2 regions of the Chryseobacterium sp. JV274 genome follow, and region 2 is predicted to be linked to the other one. Evidence: riboswitches for the same ligand, from Rfam matches in the RefSeq annotation. Region 2 holds a riboswitch; the other holds the start of a gene.
What was found. Region 2 has a riboswitch for cobalamin ahead of prpB (methylisocitrate lyase). Riboswitches for the same ligand answer to the same signal wherever they lie in the genome.

Region 1 (3,491 bases), 1.7 Mb from region 2:
AAAGCACTGTCACAGTTTATGGCTTCTTTAATTTCTGCAGATTCAAAATATGACAGGTTCAGGCAGGGAAAAGAGCAGTTTACTTCTACAGAATCTCAGGGAATGGCTTTGTTCGGACAGAAATGTGCCTCTTGCCATAGCGGAGAATTATTTACCGATGAAAGCTTCCGTAATACAGGAATGTATTATAACACCGAGTTCAAAGATGCAGGGCGTTACAGAGTTACTCTTAATCAGGTAGACTGGATGAAATTCCGTGTTCCAAGTTTGAGAAACGTAGAATATACAGCACCTTATATGCATGACGGAAGGTTTTACACATTAGATGCTGTACTCAATTTCTATTCAGATCAGGTGGAAGATAATGCGAATCTTGATCCTCAGCTGAAAAAGAATGGTCATACAGGAATAGCCATGAATAGTCAGGAAAAACAGTCGATTATTGCTTTCCTGAAAACATTGTCCGACAAAAGTTTTATATCCAATCCAAAATTTGCAGAATAATTTATAGAAAACATGAAGAAGATTATATTGATACTAAGTTTGATCCTGTTTAATCAGTATCAGGCAAATACCATTAGAGACAGTGTTTATAGCGCTCCGGATACCTTTAGCAGATTCGATTTTGATGATGACTGTGATGCATGCGGTTGTGCGGCCGGTAACGGATCATCCGGTTTTGAATCTTTGCTGAATCCACAGTTTATCGGAATCAAATATTTTGCACAGCATTACAAAGCAAAAGAAAATTTATTTGTAAAAGATCTTACACAGGATCAGTATTTTAATACCTTACAGCTTTGGGGAAAAATTCCATTGACTAAAAAACTAAGTGTATATGCAAGTCTGCCATTTCATTTTCATGAAAAAAGGACTATGCAGGGAGATATCAAAATCAACGGAATCGGAGATCTGAACCTGATGGGAATCTATCAGCTAATGAGCTCTAAAGATAATTTCCATCACGTGAGCGGAGGTTTGGGCGTGAAAATTCCTTTGGGAAAGTTTGATGAAAAAGGAGCATCCGGAGTCAATCCGAGTTTTCAGTTGGGAACAGGAAGCTGGGATTATCAGGCGGCTTTGAATTATAAATTTCAAAAGAATAAAGTAGCTGTATTGGTCAATACAGACTATACAATCAAAACGGAAAATAAGAAGAATTACCATTTCGGAAACCAGTGGAACTACGCTGCAACAGGATTTTATCAGGTTGCAGGAAATGAAAAATCTATCTTTTCTGTAAAAACCGGAGTGCAGGGAGAAGTGTATGCTCAGAACAAGCAGTTTGATGAAGCCCTGCCCAATACAGCCGGAAGTGCATTGTATGGGAAGATTGGGTTTGAAGCCTCTTATAAAAAACTGAGCCTGGGAAGTGAACTCATGCTTCCTATGTATACCCATTTGGCTGGTGGTGATATTGAAGCAAAATCCAGATTTAGTATTTTCCTGAATATCGGAATTTAAATAAAACCCCTTTTTAATCATGTTAAAGCTCCTTCGGGAGCTTTAATTGTTTATGAATCATGATTTTAATTGGGGGTTAGGAATAATTTTTTATCTTTGCCGAAATTTGGTGAGCCCTAAAAAGCTCTTAAAAGGGAATCCGGTGAAAATCCGGAACAGACCCGCTGCTGTAAGCTCCGCACCAAGATTTTTGAAGAATATATCCACTGTTTTTTAATGGGAAGGATTTCAAAAATGGAGTAAGTCAGAAGACCTGCCAGAAAATAATCGTTTGACGCTTTCGTGGAATAAAGCTTAGGACATCAATGATTCTGTGCAGTGACAGCTGTGCTTTGTCGTTGTATTCTTATATCCATTAGCGTCTTCATTATCCTAAATGAGCTAATGGCGGCAAAATTAACTATATCTGCAATTCATAAAGCTGTTTTCACAATACTGGTGTTAACATTTCATCTTTTGTCTTCTCAAACCAAAAAAGACAGTGTTCAGGAAGAATCAATCAAAGGGATCAACCTTTACAAGAAAAACTTCAAAGAAATTCTTCCGGCACAAACCCTGCAGGGCGAGCAGCTGGAAAGACTGAACAGTCATTCTGTAGCAGATGCTCTTCGGTATTTTTCCGGTGTTCAGATCAAAGACTATGGAGGGATTGGCGGATTGAAAACCATTAATGTCCGAAGCCTCGGAAGTCAGCATGTAGGCGTTTTCTATGATGGAATTCAACTGGGAAATGCACAGAACGGACTGGTAGATCTGGGAAGATATTCTTTGGATGATCTGGAAGAAATATCATTGTATAACGGGCAGAAAAGCGAGATTTTTCAGCCGGCAAAAGATTTCGGTTCTTCGGGATCTATCTATTTACAGCCTAAAACGCCTGTATTTAAAGGAATAAAGAAAACCAATCTTGTGATAAGAGCAAAAAGTGCCTCCATAGACCTTTTTAATCCGTCATTCCGATTGGAACAGAAAATTTCAGACAGAACTTCTGCCAGCTTCAGTGGAGAATTTCTGCAAAGTGATGGGATTTACAGATTTCGGTATGCCAAGAAATATCCTGATGGACAGCAGGCTTATGATACGATTGCAAAGAGGCAGGACTCAGATATCAAAGCGAAACGTTTTGAAACTTCGTTAAACGGAACTTTAAATAACGGAAGCTGGAATGTAAGAGGCTATGGTTATATTTCAGACCGTGGAATGCCGGCTCCTATTGTGAATGGCCGTTTTGGAGGAAGAGGAGCAAGACTTTCTGATGAAAATTATTTCGTGCAGGCCAATCTTCGGAAAAAACTGTTTCCCAGATTTGAAACTCAGCTGAAAGCAAAGTTTGCCTACGATTACACTCATTTTATGGATACTGTTCGCTCACAGTCTATTATTCATACCGATAACACCTATATCCAACGAGAGCTCTATCTTTCCTCATCCAATATCTATTCTATCACATCCAATTGGGATGTCAGTCTGAGCGGGGATTTTCAGTACAATAATCTGGATGCCAATCTGGATAACTTTTCTTATCCTACACGTTACACTACATTGGTTGCATTGGCAACAACGTATCAGTGGAACAGATTCAAGATCCTGGGCAGCCTTTTAGGAACTTTTACTTTTGAAGAAGTAAGAAAAAATAAAAGACCCGGAGACAGCAGAGAATGGACCCCCGCTGTATTTATGAGCTACCAGCCTGAAATAATTCCTGAACTTACTTTAAGAGCTTTCTATAAAAGGATTTTCCGACTGCCAACCTTCAATGATCTGTATTACACTAATATCGGAAATACTTACCTGAAGCCGGAATTTACCAATCAGTATGATGTAGGATTTACGTATCAGAAGAATTATAAAAACCGATTCTTTACATCCTTTTATGCTAAAGTAGACGGTTATTACAACAAAGTACAGGATAAGATTGTTGCAGCCCCTAACGGAAGTATGTTCCGCTGGCTGATGATGAACCTTGGACGGGTTGAAATCATAGGTGCTGACGTGAATGTTCAGGCAGAAATGCAGTTAGGAAAAGT
Region 2 (3,491 bases):
CGAAATTCCTGCCAGAAACAAATTAAAACGTTTTATCAGCGAATTGGAAGAACCGGTTGAGATCGTTGCAGAGATTGATACCGTAGAAGAAGCCGTTACTTTTTTTAAAAATTCAACAGTAGACCTGATCTTTTCTGATATAGAATTATTGGATGGAAATGCCTTTGAAATCTACAGTCAGGTGAACATTTCAAGCCCGATAATTTTCACAACCGCTTACGATCAGTATTGGATGAATGCCTTTGAAAGTAATGGTATAGAATATCTTTTAAAACCATTTTCACAGGAACGTTTCCAAAAAGCATGGGGTAAATTTCTTTTATTAAGAACTTCTGCATCAGAACAGAATGATGTCCTGATAAAACTTCAGCAAATGCTCAATAACAGTCATCCAGAGAAAAAATATAAAAAAAGATTTACGGTCTCCTCACATCAGGGAACTTATTTTGTAAATACTGAAGAGATCACTTTCTTTGAAGCAGAAGAGGGAATTGTCTTTGCTTTTGATACTGCAGGAAAAAAACATCTGTTGAATGAATCTACACTAAAAGAAATTGAAAATCAGCTTAGTCCTTCGGATTTTTTCAGAATTAACCGAAGTGAAATCGTTCAGAAAATACATATTGAAAGGATAGAGCGTTACAACAGAAATACACAGTCTATCCAGATAAAAGGACATAAAATCCACCTTATCACAAGCCAGAGTAATACCTCTGCTTTCAGAAAATGGATTGAAGAATAAAGATTAAATTTTTGACTGAAAATGATATAAAAAAGATCATTTGAAGCCAGAAAATGAGCATCCATTATCGCTAAAAAAAAAGTTTTAAAAAACGCTTCAATTCCAGAATGAAAAACAATAACAAGTAGACAGTTTCTTTGAACTTGTCTGATTTTTTCACGACATATCTTGTGGATTTTGTAACAAAAAATGGGCAGGATAATCTAAATTATAATGTCTGTTGGGTGAAGAATGTATTTTTAATAATAACATAATCAATGGATTATGATTAAATAATTATTGTTTGCATAAAATATCTTTCATGTTTTTATAAAATACCTATATTTACCACCAAGGAGTTCTTAACATCTTCTTTATCAACCGAAACTGGTTACACTTAGCTGTGTCTTAAAAGGGAATCGTGTGCAAATCACGAACTGTCGCGCAACTGTAAGTAACATCAAGGTTTTTATCAAAAAAGGTCCACTGTATACCTCGTTATATGGGAAGGGCGATAAAAACTGTTACAAGTCAGGAGACCTGCCTATTTCGAATTGACGATGCTTTCGCGGTCTGAAGCTTATAGTCAGGTATGATACGATATGGATAACAGTGGGATCAATATATTTTGTCAGCTCGTGTTATTTTTGTGATGCAGATAAGTAGTGGAGCGGTATGCTCTTTCATTATCGTGTATTCATCGTATTTTTCCTTTTCCATATTTTTCTTTCTCACAGGCATTGTGAAGTTTATCAGGAACTTTTTATGAGGATTTAATCAATATAAAAAGTTAAAAAAATGTATCCATTCGATTTCGATTATTCATACAGCAGCAGACTTGGAAATAAACAGATTGGCACGGAGATAATGGCTCTGAATTCCGGATTACAAAAATCGATTAAAACAAATCAGTTACTTTTTGATTTCCTTTTTAACATATCATGCAATGCCGGTAGCTATTGTGATGCCTGTTCATGGTTTTCTGTAAAACAAATTTCAACTAAACAATAAATATTATAATGACTACAAGTGAAAGTTTGAAGTCTCCCGGTATGAAATTTCGGGAGGCCATGCGAAAAGAAAGTCCTCTTCAGATTGTTGGCACCATCAATGCCAATCATGCATTGTTAGCACAGCAGGTAGGTTTTAATGCAATTTATCTTTCAGGAGGCGGTGTTGCTGCGGGTTCTCTGGGGATTCCGGATCTAGGAATTACCACGCTGGAAGATGTATTGATTGATGTTCAGCGTATCACGAATGTTTGCGATGTACCGCTCATGGTAGATGTTGATACCGGATTCGGACCTTCAGCATTCAATGTGGCAAGAACTGTAAAGTCACTGATTAAAGCTGGAGCTGCGGCCCTCCATATTGAAGACCAGGTAGGGGCAAAACGCTGTGGACACCGCCCGGGAAAAGAAGTGGTAACCAAAGAAGAAATGGTAGACAGACTGAAAGCAGCGGTAGATGCCCGTACCGATGAAAATTTTGTAATTGGTGCCCGTACCGATGCATTTGCTAATGAAGGATTGGAAAAAACATTGGAAAGAGCAGCAGCTTATAAAGAAGCTGGAGCAGATTTTATTTTTGCAGAAGCCGTTCCTGACTTAAGCTTTTATCACAAGTTTGTTGAAGCTGCAGGAGTTCCAGTGCTGGCTAATATTACCGAATTCGGGATGATCAGAATGTACACGGTGGAAGAATTAAAAAATGCAGGCGTGGGACTGATCCTTTATCCGCTTTCTGCTTTCCGTGCTGCCAATAAAGCCGCTCAAAATGTATATGAACACCTTCGTAAAGACGGAACACAGATCAATGTATTGGATACTATGCAAACCAGGGAAGAACTCTATCAAAGCATCGGATACTATGACTACGAACAAAAATTAGACAACCTTTTTAAACAAAATAATTGATAATGTCAACTAACAGTGAACCCACATTTAAACCTAAAAAAAGCGTTGCGCTTTCAGGGGTAGCAGCAGGTAATACGGCTCTTTGCAGTGTCGGAAAAAGTGGAAACGATCTCCATTACAGAGGATATGATATTCTGGATCTGGCAGAGAAAGCACAGTTTGAAGAAGTAGCTTATCTTTTGATCTACGGCCAGCTGCCAACCGGAGCACAATTGAAAAACTATAAAGCCAAACTAAAATCTTTGAGAGGGCTGCCTCATTCTGTGAGAAATATTCTTAAGAGTATTCCTGCAGCGGCTCATCCCATGGATGTCATGCGTTCCATGGTTTCTGCTATCGGAAGTATTCAGCCAGAAAAAGATGATCATAATATGGCGGGAGCAAGAGATATTGCAGACAAATTACTGGCATCTTTCAGCTCAGGTCTGTTATATTGGTATCATTATACCCATAATGGAAAAGAAATTGACGTAGAAACCGATGATGATACAATAGGAGGGCATTTCCTTCACCTGCTGCATGGGAAAAAACCTGCAGATTCCTGGGTAAAAGCAATGGAAATCTCGTTAAACCTCTATGCAGAACATGAATTTAATGCCTCAACATTTACCAGCCGTGTGATTGCCGGAACAGGATCTGATATTTACTCTGCAATTACCGGAGCAATTGGTGCTTTGAGAGGACCTAAACATGGTGGGGCAAATGAAGTTGCTTTTGAAATCCAAAGCCGCTACAATTCTCCTGATGAAGCAGAAAGCGATATTCGCAAGCGTATTGTGAACAAAGAAGTGATTATTGGCTTTGGACACCCGGTGTATACCATTTCAGATCCGAGAAACGTCGTGATTAAAAAA

Region 1: it holds a riboswitch for cobalamin, as region 2 does, so the genes downstream of both, CHRYMOREF3P_RS15960 (TonB-dependent receptor plug domain-containing protein) here and prpB (methylisocitrate lyase) in region 2, are expected to answer to the same signal.

What each region holds. Positions count from the first base shown of each region.
Region 1 is NZ_LR824569.1:3,467,425-3,470,915, forward strand. Features, by position in the region: gene CHRYMOREF3P_RS15950 (cytochrome-c peroxidase) at 1-504, shown strand, start outside; gene CHRYMOREF3P_RS15955 (transporter) at 517-1,464, shown strand; cobalamin riboswitch at 1,555-1,740, shown strand; gene CHRYMOREF3P_RS15960 (TonB-dependent receptor plug domain-containing protein) at 1,849-3,491, shown strand, end outside.
Region 2 is NZ_LR824569.1:5,129,565-5,133,055, forward strand. Features, by position in the region: gene CHRYMOREF3P_RS23635 (LytR/AlgR family response regulator transcription factor) at 1-742, shown strand, start outside; cobalamin riboswitch at 1,093-1,284, shown strand; gene prpB (methylisocitrate lyase) at 1,741-2,637, shown strand; gene prpC (2-methylcitrate synthase) at 2,640-3,491, shown strand, end outside.